Regions from separate parts of the Stenotrophomonas sp. CCNWLW162 genome, predicted to be linked through region 2. Evidence: riboswitches for the same ligand, from Rfam matches in the RefSeq annotation. Region 2 holds a riboswitch; the other holds the start of a gene.
The links. Region 2 has a riboswitch for thiamine pyrophosphate ahead of thiC (phosphomethylpyrimidine synthase ThiC). Riboswitches for the same ligand answer to the same signal wherever they lie in the genome.

Region 1: it holds a riboswitch for thiamine pyrophosphate, as region 2 does, so the genes downstream of both, V9K93_RS17630 (TonB-dependent siderophore receptor) here and thiC (phosphomethylpyrimidine synthase ThiC) in region 2, are expected to answer to the same signal.

Annotation. Positions count from the first base shown of each region.
Region 1 is NZ_JBBCBL010000007.1:118,993-126,329, reverse strand. Features, by position in the region: gene V9K93_RS17640 (hypothetical protein) at 1-112, shown strand, start outside; gene pnuC (nicotinamide riboside transporter PnuC) at 221-790, opposite strand; gene V9K93_RS17630 (TonB-dependent siderophore receptor) at 799-2,988, opposite strand; TPP riboswitch at 3,059-3,154, opposite strand; gene V9K93_RS17625 (phosphotransferase enzyme family protein) at 3,264-4,388, opposite strand; gene V9K93_RS17620 (glycine zipper 2TM domain-containing protein) at 4,518-4,925, opposite strand; gene V9K93_RS17615 (XVIPCD domain-containing protein) at 5,172-7,163, opposite strand; gene V9K93_RS17610 (hypothetical protein) at 7,275-7,337, opposite strand, start outside.
Region 2 is NZ_JBBCBL010000002.1:43,023-50,359, forward strand. Features, by position in the region: gene V9K93_RS05285 (winged helix-turn-helix domain-containing protein) at 1-1,967, opposite strand, end outside; gene V9K93_RS05290 (ion channel) at 2,227-2,898, opposite strand; gene thiC (phosphomethylpyrimidine synthase ThiC) at 3,032-4,876, opposite strand; TPP riboswitch at 4,959-5,060, opposite strand; gene V9K93_RS05300 (BCCT family transporter) at 5,307-6,884, shown strand.

The DNA of each region.
Region 1 (7,337 bases), on a different contig from region 2:
CGCCCAGATCGACGCCGACCTGCGCGCGACATTGCAGTCCGCGCCGTTGCAGGCCGCCCCACCGGCTGACATGCGCCAGCCGCTGCGGCTGGGCCTGCTGCTTACCCAGTAGATCCACGCCATGCGTGGATGGGCCTGGTAGATGCCGACCTTGATCGGCAGGCGTGCGCCAACCAAGGTTGGCGACAACCGGTAAACCCCGGCCACGCACGGCGTGGCTCTACTGCGTTGCCACCTGCGGTTCACGCGCAGCTGCGCTCCATGCGCGCAGCCCGAACACGGCCAGGCCGAGGAAGAACACGTACAGCGCGGCGGTCACATGCAGCGACTTGAACAGGTACGCACCCACGTACACCACGTCCACCGCGATCCACACCCACCAGCAGGCCACGTGGCGGCGTGCCTGCCACCACTGGCCGACCAGGCTCAGCGCGGTCAGCATCGCGTCCAGCCACGGCAGCGCGGCATCGGTGAAGGTGTGCATGGCCGCACCCAGCGCCACGCCACCGCAGAGGCCGATGGCCAGGTCGCGCAGCAGCTTGTCGCGCGCCAGTGGCACGATGCGGACGCTGCCCTCGTCGGCGGCGTGCTGCCGCCAGTTGAGCCAGCCGTAGACCAGGAAGCCACCGAAGGCGACCTGCAGCAGGGTGTCCGAGTACAGCTTGGCCTCGGCGAACACCAGGCCATACAGCATCACCGACAGCAGGCCCACCGGCCACGCCACCAGCCGGCGCTTGGCCATCAGCCAGACGCCGAGGATGCTGCACAGCGCGGCGGCCCACTCCAGCATCAGGCCGCTCACAGCGCGAACGTCACCGACAGGCGGGCCTGTCGCGGTGCGCCGGGGAACAGGTAGTAGTCACCGCCGCTGCTGCCGGTATCGCGCCAGTAGAAGCGGTTGAACACGTTGTCCACCGACAGGTTCCAGGTCACCGCACGCTCGTGCAGGCGATGCTGGAAGCGCAGGCCGGCATCGAACACCGAGTAGTCCGGTGCGCGCACACCACCATCGGCGCGGGCGACATTGGCACCGGCATAGCGCCAGCCGCCGGTCACGTCCAGGCCCTGTACGAACGGCAGCGCATAGGCCACGTGCACGCTGGCGCGCACCTTCGGCACGTTCACCAGCTGATGGCCTTCATAGGCGGGCGTGCCGGTGTCGCGCGCGCGTGCCCGCAGCACGCTGGCGCTGGCCACGATCTGCAGCGCATCGGTCAGCTGGCCATTGGCGGTCAGCTCCAGGCCGGTGTGGGTCTGCTTGCCTTCCTCGACGAAGGTGTAGCCGACATCGCTGCCGTCCGGCTTGGCGTACTGGTACGGCTGCGAAATGCGGAACAGCGCCGCGCCCAGGGTCAGCGCCTCGACCGGCATGTACTTCACACCCACTTCCAGCTGCCGCGACTGCACCGATGGCAGGAAGGTATCGGCGTTGCTGGTCCAGAACGGCGCTTCCTGGCCCAGCGAGATGCCGCGCACATAGCTGGCATAGGCATTGAGCTGGTCGGTGGCCTTCCACACCACGGCGGTCTGCGGCAGGAAACGCGACAGGCGGCTGTGCCGCTGCGGGGTACCACGCTTGTCGTAGGCACGCTCGTCCAGGCGCACGAAGCGGCCGCCGGCCAGCCACTGCCAGTCATCACCGAAGCTCATCCGGTCCAGCGCGAAGAACGCGGTCTGGCGGCTGTCCAGGCGTCGTGCGGACGGCCCTGGCATCTTCGGCGACGGTTCGAACACCGGCACCTGCGCATCGTGGATGTTGCTGGTGCCCACGTACTCGTTGACGCTCGGGCGCTTGTCCACGGTGCGGCGGAAGTAGTCGGCACCGATGGTCAGCTCATGGCCGACGCTGCCGGTCTCGAAGCGGCCGCGCAGCTCGGCACGGGCCTGCTGGTTGCGGCGGGTGTCATCCGGGCTGCGGTAGTCGTAGACGTCGTAGTCGCCATTGGGCGCGAAGTAGTTGCCCGGCACACTGCCATCGGCGCACTGCGCGGCGTAGTAGCAACCGTAGGCGAAGGCGACGTTGTCATCGATGACCGAGCGGCTGTGGCCGACCGAGACGCGCGACTGCCAGGCATCGTTGAATTCGTAGGTATGCAGCGCGGTGATGTTGGTGCTGGCAATGTCGACCGGACGCTGCCACGGCTGGTAGCCCAGCAGGAATTCGCGATCCACGCCGTGTGGCAGCTCGCGCGCGCCCAGCAGCTGGTAGCCGGACACCGAGCGCTGAGAACTGGTCTGGTAGTTGGCATCCACTTCCAGCTTGCCGCGTTCGCCGATCAGCCAGTCGGCGGCCAGCGAATAGAAGTTGCGACGGCCATCGGCGTGCTCGACATAGGAATTGCTGGAGTCCCATGCGGCATTCAGACGCAGGCCGAAACGCGGAGTGATCCAGTGGCCGACATCGACGGCGACGTAGCGCGAGCCTTCCGAATCGGTGCCGAGCGTGGCGCTGCGCACTTCGGCCGGGCGCTTGCCGATGTAATTGATGATGCCGCCGGGCGCCATCACGCCTGCGGCCAAGCCGGCTTCACCCTTGAGGATCTCCACCGACTGCACGTTCTCCAGCGCAAGGCGCTGTTCGCCGGCGATGGACAGGCCGTTGAAGCGGTAGCCGGTGGCGGCGTCCAGCGCGAAACCGCGGATGGCGATGTTCTGGTAGTAGCCCACCGGCGCATACGCATCGCCCAGCGAGGCATCGTTGCTGGCCAGCTCGGACAGCGAACGCACCTGGCGGCGGTCGAGGTAGTCGCGCTCAAGCACGTTCACCGACGCCGGCGTGTCCTTCCAGGAACCACCACCAAAGGCGTTCACGCGCGAGGTATCGGCCTTCGGCTTGCCGGCCTGCACGCGCACCGCCGCCAGTTCGGTCGGCGAACGCTCGGCGCCGGTGGCAGCCGCATCGGGGGACGCCTCGGCTTCGCTGGCGTGCAGCGGCAGCGCGGCGCAAAGGGCGAGGGAGAGCAGGGTGGGGTGCAGGCAGCGGTTCATTCGGTTCGTCTTCGGACAACAAGGGAGACGAAGCGACGGCGCGCAGGTGCACCGGCCCATGACGGGGGTGTGGCTGCGGCTCAAAGCTCCCTACGCCGGTGCAAACCGGATCAGGTTCCAAGGGACTCTCTCAGCCTGGCAGATCCAGGCACCCCCGCTTCAGGTCACCATTTCACTACAAATGGTACGGATTTGCGAGCTGGTGCCCTTCAGGCAGCGGGGTCAGAGCCCTTTCCGCAGGAAAGGGCTCTGACCCCAACGGTGCGCCAACCGGGTCACGCCGCTGCGTGCAACGCCTGCAGCAGTGCCTGTCCCGGCGCGCTGTGGAACCACGCCGGATGCCCCAGCATGAACGGCTGCCACGCCACATCCGCGTTTGCGGTGGAGCCGGTGATGCCTTCGAAGTACTCCACTTCGGACAGTGCGAAGTCGAAATGCACCATCGGCAGCAGGTCGGCCAGCAGCTGCACGCGTGCTGCCGACAGTGGCTGTACCTCGCGGTAGCCGTCGAGCAACGCCAGTGCGATGTCGATGCGCACCGCCTCCAGGCCGCGCTCCAGTTCCAGCCAGGCCACCGCGTTGCGCTCGATCGCGGTGGCGAGGTCGAACAGTGCGCTGGTGGGCGAGGCCAGGCCGAAATCCAGCACGGTGCTGACCTGCCCATCGCGCCACAGCAGGTTGGAAACATGCCAGTCGTTGTGCGCCCACAGCCGCGGTTCGTCGCGCAGGCGCTGGGCCAGGCCGGCGTGCCACGGCAGCACGTCGCGGCGAAGCTGGGTTTCCCACGGAATGCGCGCGAGGTAGCGGGCCAGACCCGGTCGTGTGGGCAGTTCGGCTTTGATCGCGGCGATCGGATCGTCGGCGCGGATCAGGTCGTCGCGCGCCACCAGCAGATGGGTACTGCGTTGTGGCGCGTGATAGCTGGCGGCGGCACAGTGCAGCCGGGCCAGCATGCGGCCGGCTTCGCGGGCCTGCGCGACATCGGTCAGCAACGACCACGACACGGCATCGCGGTACAGGTCCTCGCCCACGCCCACGGCATGCAGCTCGAAGGTCCATTCGCCGTGCTCGACTGCGGTGCGGCCATCGGCTGCCGCAAGCACCTGCACCACCGGTACGCCGGCGGCAGCGAGATGGAGGATGAAGTGGTGTTCTTCTTCCAGGCAGGCGGCGCTGCGCACGCTGTGGTGGTGGCGCTTGATGAACACCGGTCCGCGCGTGCCATTGACGATGGCGGCGGCCGACAACGGCCGAGGACTGTGCCAGTGCGGCTGGCTGTCCGCATCCAGCTGCGGAAAGCGCTGGCGCAGCCACGCGAGGTCTGCGGTGCTGATCGGCGGCCAGTCGGCAGCGACCTCGTCGTTGTTGAGGCCCTGCACCCGGTGGGAAGAAGAAGTCATGCCGCAGCCCCAAGGGGGAAAATCACATCCAAGGCTGCGCATTCAACGCCATGGCCGCCCGCAACGCAAACGGGCGGGTCATCGACCCGCCCGTAGTCACATGGTCATCGGCGGTACCGCCGCGCCGGGTTACCAGCCGCGATGGCGGCCGCGGTCGTGGTAGTAGCGGTTGTCGTAGTAGCGCTCGCGCTGCCAGCGACGGTCGTCACCGCGGTCGTAGTAGCCGCTGCGGTAGTAGCCACGGTCGTAACGGCGATCGTAGCGGTCGTCGTAACGGCGATTGTCGTAGTAACGACGGTCGCGGCGGTCGGAGGTGGTCAGGTTGCCGATCGCGCCGCCGGCCACGGCACCGCCGACAGTGGCAGCGGGATCACCGTTGGAGAGCAGGTTACCGGCCACGCCACCGACCACGGCGCCGACCAGGGTGCGCTTGTCCTTCCTCGACATCGCGCTGGCATCGCTGACCACGGCCACACCGGCCACCAGTGCCAGAGCCATCGCCAGACCACGGAAGCTGAGTGCGGAAGTACTGAGCATGTTCGTTCTCCTGTGAGGTGCATGCCACGCTGGGCAGGGAGGGCGCGGGGCGCCCCGGCTGCCGTGATGTCCACGCTGGCGTTCCAACATTGCCGGAACATTGCCTGGTCCACCGTGCGGCTTGCGCATTCATCTAGCGGCAGGCGGCATGAAGCAAGGCTGAAAGCGGCCTCGGCCGCTCAGCTGGCAGAAAGGGAAAAGGCCACGCGGACGTGGCCCTCCCTTCTCTCCCAAGGCGCCGCGGGCTTAGACGCCCATCGCCTTCTGGGCCTGCCGGGCCTGCTCCTGCTGGGCATCCTGCTGCTGGTGCAGCACGTTCGGGGCGCCCTGGACGGCACCGCTGCTGAGTGCCAGGCTCTGCTCGCTGGCCGTACGGGTGTCCACCGCCGCGCGAATGGCGGCCGGGTCGCCGATGGTGCCCTGCACGGCGAACAAGCGCTCACCGTTCGGACTGGGTACCACCGAATCGATGCGCTGCAGGCCGGCGGCATGCGCCTCCTTGGTCAGTGCCGCGGCGGCGCTTTCCAGCGCACGCCGATCCTTGAAGGTGCCGGCCGGCATCAGCTCCAGGCCCTTGCTGGCCTGGATGAACAGCGGATTGCGCGGGTGCCGCTCGTCGTTCAGCAGCGGCCGCTCGCGAGCCTCCCTGATCGCCTCCAGGGTCTTCGCGCCGACGACGCCGTCAGCGACCAGGCCGTTGTCCTTCTGCAGCTGGCGCACCGCCGCGTCGGTGTTGCGGCCGAAGCGACCGTCTTCGACCAGCGGCTTGCCATCGGCCCCGACATAGCCGAGGTGGCCCAGCTGTTCCTGTACCTTGCGCACGCCCTCGCTGTGTGCGCCCTGCTTGTACAGTTCGGCGTGCGGCGTGGCAGCTGCCTTGTGCTCGGCCGCGGGCCTGCCCTGGGTCTGCTCGTGCGACTGGGTACGGTTCTCCAGCAGATCGCGGGCCCTGGACAGCGGGTCGGAGGCGTACAGCTTCCAGTTCGGATGGTCCTTCACCTGCTTCAGGTAGTCCTCGACCGGCATGGTGTGCACGCCCTTGCTGCCGGTGGACTGGCTGATCAGCAGCTTGTCGGTGTTGGGATCGCGCACCACCATCACGATGTGGTCGATGCCGTTCCAGTGCTCGTGGCGGGTCTTGGCCGTATCCAGGCCGATGATCATGCCTTCCTTCAACGCATCGGGCTTGAGGATCGCGTCGCGGTCAAGCAGCACGCCGGACTGGTCGAACGCCTTGCGCACGATGCCGCCGGAACCGAGGTTGCCCAGGTCGATGCGATCAGCCTTGCCGAACACCGCGTGCCCGGCCTTCTGGTTGATCTCGTCCATGGTCCGGTTCTGCAGCGTGCCGACCCAGCCGGAACAGTCGATGTAACCCTGCTCGACGTTCTTGCCGGTCTTGCCCGGTACGTACAGCGCGTGGCCCGGAATGTTGATGGCGTACCTGACATCGTCGTACTTCACGCCGGCCTCGTAGGCGGCCTGCAGTTCAATGCCCGGCTTCGGCGTGGCAGCCGCCGTTGCGGTTGCCGCCAGCGTGGCTGCACCAGCCGCCACGGCTGCGCTGGCCTGTGCAGGCGCTGCCGGGGTCTGGCCCTGGCCCTGCGCCACCGCCTGCGGTTCGATGTTCTTTTCCGGAATGCTGATCGCCGCGTACTTGTGGATGTAGTAGCTGGAGAACGTCCGCGCCAGGTCGCCATCGTCCATGCCGCGCATCTCGGCCAGGGTGTGGCCGGTCAGCGCCTTCGCGTCGGAGCCGATCTGGTTGAGTACGTTGCGGCGCATGTTGATTTCTTCGCCGTGGCTGTTGCGGACCACGCCGAAGGTGCCGGTGGCAATGGCGGTCTGTACCGAGCCATAGCCGGCGCTGCCCTGCTGGTGGGCCAGGTACAGGTCCAAGCCGGTGGGCGTGTTGCCCCCGGACAGGTAGGGATTGCCGGTGCGCTCGTTGCGGCGCGCCATCGAGTCCAGGTTGTCCTGGTACATCTGTGCGGCCGCTTCGGTGTTGCGGGTCGGATCGAACTCGTGGCCGGTCAGGTGGTACTGGCGCGCGGAACCGGGCACGAACTGGAACAGGCCCTTGGCACCGGACGAGGTGTTGTGCGCGCGCTCGTTGAAGCTGCCGCCGGTCTCGATATGCGCGAAGCGCATGAAGTCATCCACGGGGATGCCCTTCTGCCTGGCGACCTGCTCGACGATGTCCAGGACTTCCTTTCTGCTGTAGTCATGCTGTGCCATGACGTTTTCCTCGGGGTTGATGGAGCGGCGGAAGCCGCGAATCGCCAACCGGACTCATCCGTGAGTCAAGAACATGTCGGTCAACAGGTAACCCGCGTGTGCGGGTGGGAATCAGCGCGCCAGGTACTTCTGGGTCACGCTGTCGAAGCGGTAGTGCACGGCGTCGCCGACACC
Region 2 (7,337 bases):
GCGTCCACCGACCACAGCCCGCCAGCGGCCAACCGCGTGAACAACACCCGGCCACTGTTGCGGTCGAATCGCGCCTGCGAAACACCATCGATGCTGGCCAGCAGGCGCCATGGCTGCACACTGCGATCGAACAGGCTCAGCCGGGTGCGCTGGTCGGTATCGCGCTCGACCACCAGCAGTTGTTCCGGCGTGGCTCCATACAAGGCCTGCAGGGGCTGCTCGGCCGGGACCGGCAAAGGGTGCAGGCGTTCATCACGCGGGGCGATTTCATAGACCACGGTCCGTCCATGCTGGTCGCGGCCGACCACCAGCAACTGCCGACTGTCGGCCGACCAGTCCGGCGCCTGCCGCGCTTCCGGCCGCAGCCCTTCAATGGGTCGCAGCGAATCAGGGCGCTGCATATCCGCCCACCACAGCGCGAAGCTGCCGGAGCGATCGGAGGTGAAAACCAGCTGCCGCCCATCCGGCGCGGCCATCGGCTGCCCATCGCGGCCACTGGAAGCAAACAGGCGCTCAGGCGCGCCATTGCCCTGCATCGGCACCTTGAACACGCCGAACTGAGCGCGCCGGTGAACGAAGGCCAGCATGCCACCGCGGCGCGACACTGCCGGCCACTGTGCATCATCCAGACCGGCATCACGCAGCGTATGCCGCTCGACATCCAGGTAGTAAAGCCGCGCTTCGCTGTCGACGCGGCGACCAAACACGATGGTGCGGCCATCGTCCAGCCAGGCCCAGCCACGCAGCTCGGCCGCTTCGTTGGTCAATTGTTCGGGCACACCACCACTGGCCGGCATTCGCCACAGATCACCCAACTGCGGATTGCGCACGAACACCAGCCACTGTCCGTCGGGCGAATAGCGCGGTGCGTAGTCAAAGTCATCCTGGTCGACGCTGTATTCCAGCGCGCGCCACTGGCCGCTGGCCAGATCCAGCACTCGGATGCCGCGATGTGCGTAGCGCCCGACCATACTGCCAAACACCAACCCGCGGCCATCGGGGGTCCAGTCGAAACTGAGCAGCTCGGTGCCATCGCAACGCGTGGCCTGGCGCACTGCACCGCCGGTGGCGCTGGCGACCAGCACCTGGCAGCCACCATCGGCAGAGAAACGCGCGAAGGCGATCTCGCGCCCATCCGGCGACCAGTTCGGGAAACGATCGACCGCGCCGGCCGGTGGCACCAGGAGCTGCCGTGCCGGTGCGTTGCCGGAGGTCTGCACCTTGATCGCGCCACCGCCAGTGCCATCTTCGTTGGCGCCTTCATAGGCCACCAGCGAGCCATCAGGTGAGAGCGTGGGATAGGTTTCAAAGCCGCTGGTCGCAGTGATCAGCCGATAGGGTCGTTCTGGACTGCCAATCACTCGCGTGCCGTTCTCCACGGCGGCGTCCACCGCCGAACTGCTGGCCGGTGCCCGGCGAAGCAGCAGCGCGGTCAATACCAGCAACGCAACCAGCATCACCACACCCACTAGCAGCAGCACGCGACGACGGACATGACGCCAACGGCGACGTTTCTCCTGCACATGCGCAGGCACCACGGCAATCGCCGCAGTGGCTGCCTGCACTTCCACGGGCTCGTCATCGGGCATCAGCGATGAGACCGGCTCGACATCGTCCAGCACCTGCACGGGCACCAGCAGGCGATAGCCGGTCTTGGCGATGGTCTCGATATAGGCCTGACCATTGTCGTCGTCGTTGCTGAAGGCCTTGCGCAGCTGCGTGACGGCCTGGGTCAGCACATCGTTGGTCGGCAGCGTGTCCGGCCACACTTCGGCAAACAGTTCATCGCGGGTGACGACACGACCCGGCTGCCGCAGCAACGCGCGCAGCACGCCCAACGCCTTCGGCGTCAGCCGGCGCGGGCGACGCGCACCGACGACCTCGACTTCGCGCGAGGACAGAGTGACGGTGCACTCTCCTATCCGGATCCGATCGAATCCGGGGGGCTGGAATTCGCTGCTGTTCATTTTCCGCTACACAGTGGAGACAGGTCCCGGGCAGTGTTCGCCTTCGATACCGTCCCGTCCTGGGAACAGCGAAAAGCCAGACTCCGCACAAAGCATCGGCGCATACCGCAAAAACAATGAAGCGCGCGAATACTAGCCTATGCCGGTTACCTCGCCTATCGCGTGGTCGACATCAGGCTCTCTCTCGCCGACGCATTCACATAATTCGCAACACCATTCGCGCCCTTTTGGGCGCGAAATTTTTATCTGGCGTTCATTTTCAAACGCGCCTCAGCATGGTCAATCCGACCAGTCGCGAAACCACCAAAGCCACGTACATCACGCCGGAAAACTGCTCCAGCATGACCAATGCGCGTGCCTGTGGATGCAGCGGCACGACGTCGCTCAAGCCCACCCCTGACAGCAAGCTGAAGCTCAGATAAAGCAACTCCATCCAGGTGCGCTGCGCCCCCCCGCCCGTGCCCTGGAAACTGCCCGGATACCACTGCTGGCACACAGAGAAAGCAAAGGCGAATGCCCAGGCCAGCAACGTGAACGTTGCGCCGGCTGCGAACAGTTCATCGCGCGTGACCTTATGGTCCTGGAGCATGTAGGCGATCAACGCCCCGGCCGTGTAGAAGTACAGCAGGCTCTCCAGCAACTGTGCGGTGGTCAGCAAGGCGCTACGGTCCAGCAGCGCCCCAGCCAGCGAGAACACCACTGCAGGGATCGCCAACAGCAGCGCCAACCAGGTGCCCAGCGGACTGCGCTGCACCACCCACAACGCCAGGCCGAGCACCGCCATGCCGAACATGCCCAGTGCCGCACGGCCACTGGCGGTGTCATCCAGCGCCGGATACAACAGCACCGCCAGCAGTTGTGCGCCCAGCAGCCAGGCGGACGGAATGCGGCGGGCGATGGCCAGCCAGCGGGTAGTCAAGGCAACAGGCATGGCGTCCCTTCCCCGGGGTGATGGGCGGAGGATAACCGGGACGGATGTGAGGCTCCGGTAGCGCCGGACCATGCCCGGCGGCTTTCCTGGACCACCGCGTCGCCTGGCATGGCCGGGCGCTACCCGCTCGGGATCAGCTCTGGTGGTAGACCTCGGCACCCGCGGCGCGGAACGCCTCCGACTTTTCCTTCATGCCCGACTCTGCGTACTCGCGCACGTCCTGGGTGATCTTCATCGAGCAGAAGTGCGGACCGCACATCGAGCAGAAGTGGGCCAGCTTGTGCGCGTCCTTGGGCAGCGTCTCGTCGTGGAATTCCTTGGCCTTCTCAGGATCCAGGCCAAGGTGGAACTGGTCTTCCCAGCGGAATTCGAAACGCGCCTTGCTCAACGCGTTGTCGCGCACCTGCGCGCCCGGATGGCCCTTGGCCAGATCGGCCGCATGCGCGGCGATGCGATAGGCCATGATGCCGTCGCGCACATCCTGGCGGTTGGGCAGGCCCAGATGCTCCTTCGGCGTCACGTAGCAGAGCATGGCGGTACCGAACCAGCCGATCATCGCCGCGCCGATCGCGCTGGTGATGTGGTCGTAGCCGGGTGCGATATCGGTGGTCAGCGGGCCCAGCGTATAGAACGGCGCTTCACCACACTCGCGCAGCTGCTTGTCCATGTTCTCCTTGATCAGCTGCATCGGCACATGGCCTGGGCCTTCGATCATGGTCTGCACGTCGTGCTTCCAGGCGATCTTCGTCAGTTCGCCCAGTGTCTCCAGCTCACCGAACTGCGCGGCGTCGTTGGCATCGGCGATGCAGCCCGGGCGCAGCCCATCACCCAGCGAGAAGGTCACATCGTAGGCCTTCATGATTTCGCAGATGTCTTCGAAGTGCGTGTAGAGGAAGTTCTCCTTGTGATGTGCCAGGCACCACTTGGCCATGATCGAACCGCCGCGGCTGACGATGCCGGTGACCCGCTTGGCAGTAAGCGGCACGTAGCGCAGCAGCACCCCGGCGTGGATGGTGAAGTAGTCCACGCCCTGCTCGGCCTGCTCGATCAGCGTGTCACGGAAGATCTCCCAGGTGAGTGCTTCGGCTCGGCCGTCGACCTTTTCCAGCGCCTGGTAGATCGGCACCGTGCCGATCGCCACCGGCGAATTGCGGATGATCCACTCGCGGGTTTCGTGGATGTGCTTGCCGGTGGACAGGTCCATCACTGTGTCACCACCCCAGCGGATCGCCCACACCAGCTTCTCCACTTCCTCGGCGATGCCCGAGGACACCGCGCTGTTGCCGATGTTGGCGTTGATCTTGGTCAGGAAGTTGCGGCCGATGATCATCGGCTCGCTTTCCGGGTGGTTTATGTTGTTGGGCAGCACAGCGCGGCCGCGTGCGATCTCATCGCGCACGAACTCCGGGGTGATGATCTTCTGGATCGAGGCACCAAACGCTTCGCCCGGGTGCTGCTGCAGCAGGCCGGCATCGCGGATCGCGTCCAGCCGCTGGTTTTCGCGGATGGCGACGAACTCCATCTCCGGCGTGATGATGCCGCGGCGCGCGTAGTGCATCTGGGTGACGTTGGCACCTGCGCGCGCACGGCGTGGCAGGCTGCGCGCGGGGAAGCGCACCGCATCAAGCTTCGGGTCATGCTCGCGGTCGCGGCCGAACGACGAGCTCAGGCCGTCGAGCTGCTCGGTATCACCACGTTCCTCCACCCAACCGCGCCGCAGCGCCGGCAGACCGGCCGACAGATCGATGCGCACCTCCGGATCGGTGTACGGGCCCGACGTGTCATAGACGGTGACCGGTGCATTTTCTTCGCCACCGAACAGCGTCGGCGTGCGGGTCAGCGCGATCTCGCGCATCGGCACCAGCAGGTCCGGGCGCGAGCCGGGCACGTGAATCTTGCGCGAACCGGGAATCGGCCGGGTCACGGATTCGGAGAGTTGCTGGGCCTGTTGCTGCAGGGCGGAGAGCTGTGCGTTCATCGGGCATCGTCCAGAAAGGTCAGGGACGAAGCGGCGGCGCACTGCTGCCGCGCGCGGACGGTCCTTGGGCGGAGTCCGGGCACGGCTGCACTGCAAAGCTTCCCTACGCCGGTATGAGCCGGATCAGGTTCCAAGGGACTGTCTCAACCGTGGCCACCAGGCCGCGGTACCCCCGCTTCTTGGCATGCATTAGAGCATAGAAACCACTGCATCTCCTGGCGATTCATCCACGCATGGCGTGGCGCTGCTCCATCGGCATTAACAGAACCGTGACATCGCATTCAGTAACGTGCACGCGCATCGTGCCGCTGCAGCCGGTGTTTCCGTTGCCGTCTTCGCGGCCCCTGCCCGGCTCGTGCTGCATGCCGCCGGCCCCCTCGCAGCAAGCTCTGCTCGCTCCCCTCAATCCCTTGATCGGAGAAGCTCCTTCATGGTGTTTCGCGTTTCCATCGCGCTGGTTCTACTGCTGGTGCTGCTTGCCGGTGTTGCACCGGGGCCCTTCAATACCGTGGTGCAATCGGCGCTGGCCGATGTCATCCGCAGCGTCGGCTGGCTGTACCTGCTGGTCGTATTCCTTGCGCTGACGTTCCTCATGTACCTGGCCTTCGGTCGCTTCGGCAACCTGCGAATCGGTGGCGAGGACGCCGAGCCCGAATTCTCCCGCGCCAGCTGGATGTCGATGCTGTTTGCTGCCGGCATGGGCATCGGCCTGGTGTTCTGGGGTGCGGCCGAACCCATCTCGCATTTCAGCAAGCCCCCTGAAGGCCTCGCTCCCGAGAGCATGGACGCGGCGCGTGCGTCGATGCGCTACGTGTTCTTCCATTGGGGGCTGCACCCGTGGGCGATCTACGCCCTTATCGGCCTGGCGATGGCCTGGTTCCAGTTCAACCGCAACGGTCGCGGCCAGGTCAGCGACATGCTGCAGCCGATCATCGGTCGCCACCACCGCGGCTGGATCGGCAGCGTGGTCAACATCTCTGCGGTCGTGGCCACCGCGGTCGGCGTGGCCACCGCGCTGGGCTTCGGCACTGTGCAGATCGCCGCGGGCGTGCAGCGCGTGTTCGGCCTGCATGCGGGCATTCCTCTGCAGCTGAGCATCATCGCAGTCGCATTCGTGCTGTACATGGCGTCCACCCTCAGCGGCGTCGGCCGTGGCATGAAGTGGCTGTCCAACTTCAACCTGGCGCTGGCAGTGGTCCTGCTGACACTGGTGCTGGTGTTGGGCCCGACCGGTGCGATCTTCAACACCTTCACCACCACACTGGGCTCCTACCTGAACCAGCTGGTGACGATGAGCCTGCGCATGTCGCCGTTCTCGTCCAGCACCTGGGTCGCGGACTGGACGATCTTCTACTGGGCGTGGTGGATTTCCTGGGCACCGTTCGTCGGTTCGTTCATTGCGCGCATCTCGCGCGGGCGCAGCGTTCGCGAGTTCGTCATCGGCGTGGTATTGGCGCCGACACTGCTGGGCTTTTTCTGGTTCTCGGTATTCGGCGGCACCGCGATCTGGATGCAGATCTTCGGCCAGGCCGACCTGGTGCAGGCGCTGGGCAGCGGATACGAAACGGTGTTGTTCACCATGTTCGACAGCATGTCGCTGCCGCTGCTGCTGTCGTGCATTGCGCTGGTGCTGCTGATGATCTTCTTCGTGACCTCGGCCGATTCGGCGGTACTGGTGCTGGCCAGCATGTCCACCGACGATGCCGGCGAGCCACTGCGGAAGCACAAGGTAGCGTGGGGCGTGGGCATTGCATTGATCGCCGGTGCGTTGCTGCTGGCGGGCGGGCTGGAGGCACTGCAGGGCATGATCACGATTGCGGCGTTGCCATTCGCGCTGCTGATGGTGCTGGTGATGGTGTCGCTGTACCGGGTACTGGACCAGGAGTACACGCGCGAGCGGCGGCAGGCGCAGCGCCAGCGGCACATGATCGATGCGTGGATCGCACGCGAGATGGCGGCGCAGGAGGAAACCCAGGCGGAGGCCGCGCGCGCGCACGATCAGGATTGAGGGGGTTTCGCAGCCTGCGGCTGCACCGCTTTTTTCAAGCACGGCAACGGCAAAAGCGGCTCTGGGATGCTAAGGGTTTGGCGGGGAGGGGGCCGATGGCGGGACACGCCGCAAGTACGTCCCTGTAGGCTCGGCCACGGCATCCATGCCGTGGACGGTCCCGCCATCGGCCCCCTCCCCGCCTCCGACAATTTCCCGGTGACGGCAGTAGATCCACGCCATGCGTGGATGAAGGTGTATCGGAAAACAAGAAGGGGTCGGATCCGTTTTCCTACGGAAAACGGATCCGACCCCAACCGTCAGCACGTGGCTGTTGCCGCCTTTGCTTTTGATCTTCTTCTTTCTCTTCCTGCGGTGGCGGCCGCAGGAAACTGTCAGAGGTCGGGTGGGTGGGCTGGGCGGGGGTGTCAGCCGCATGGATGCGGCTGCCAAGCCTACAAGGACGTACTTGCG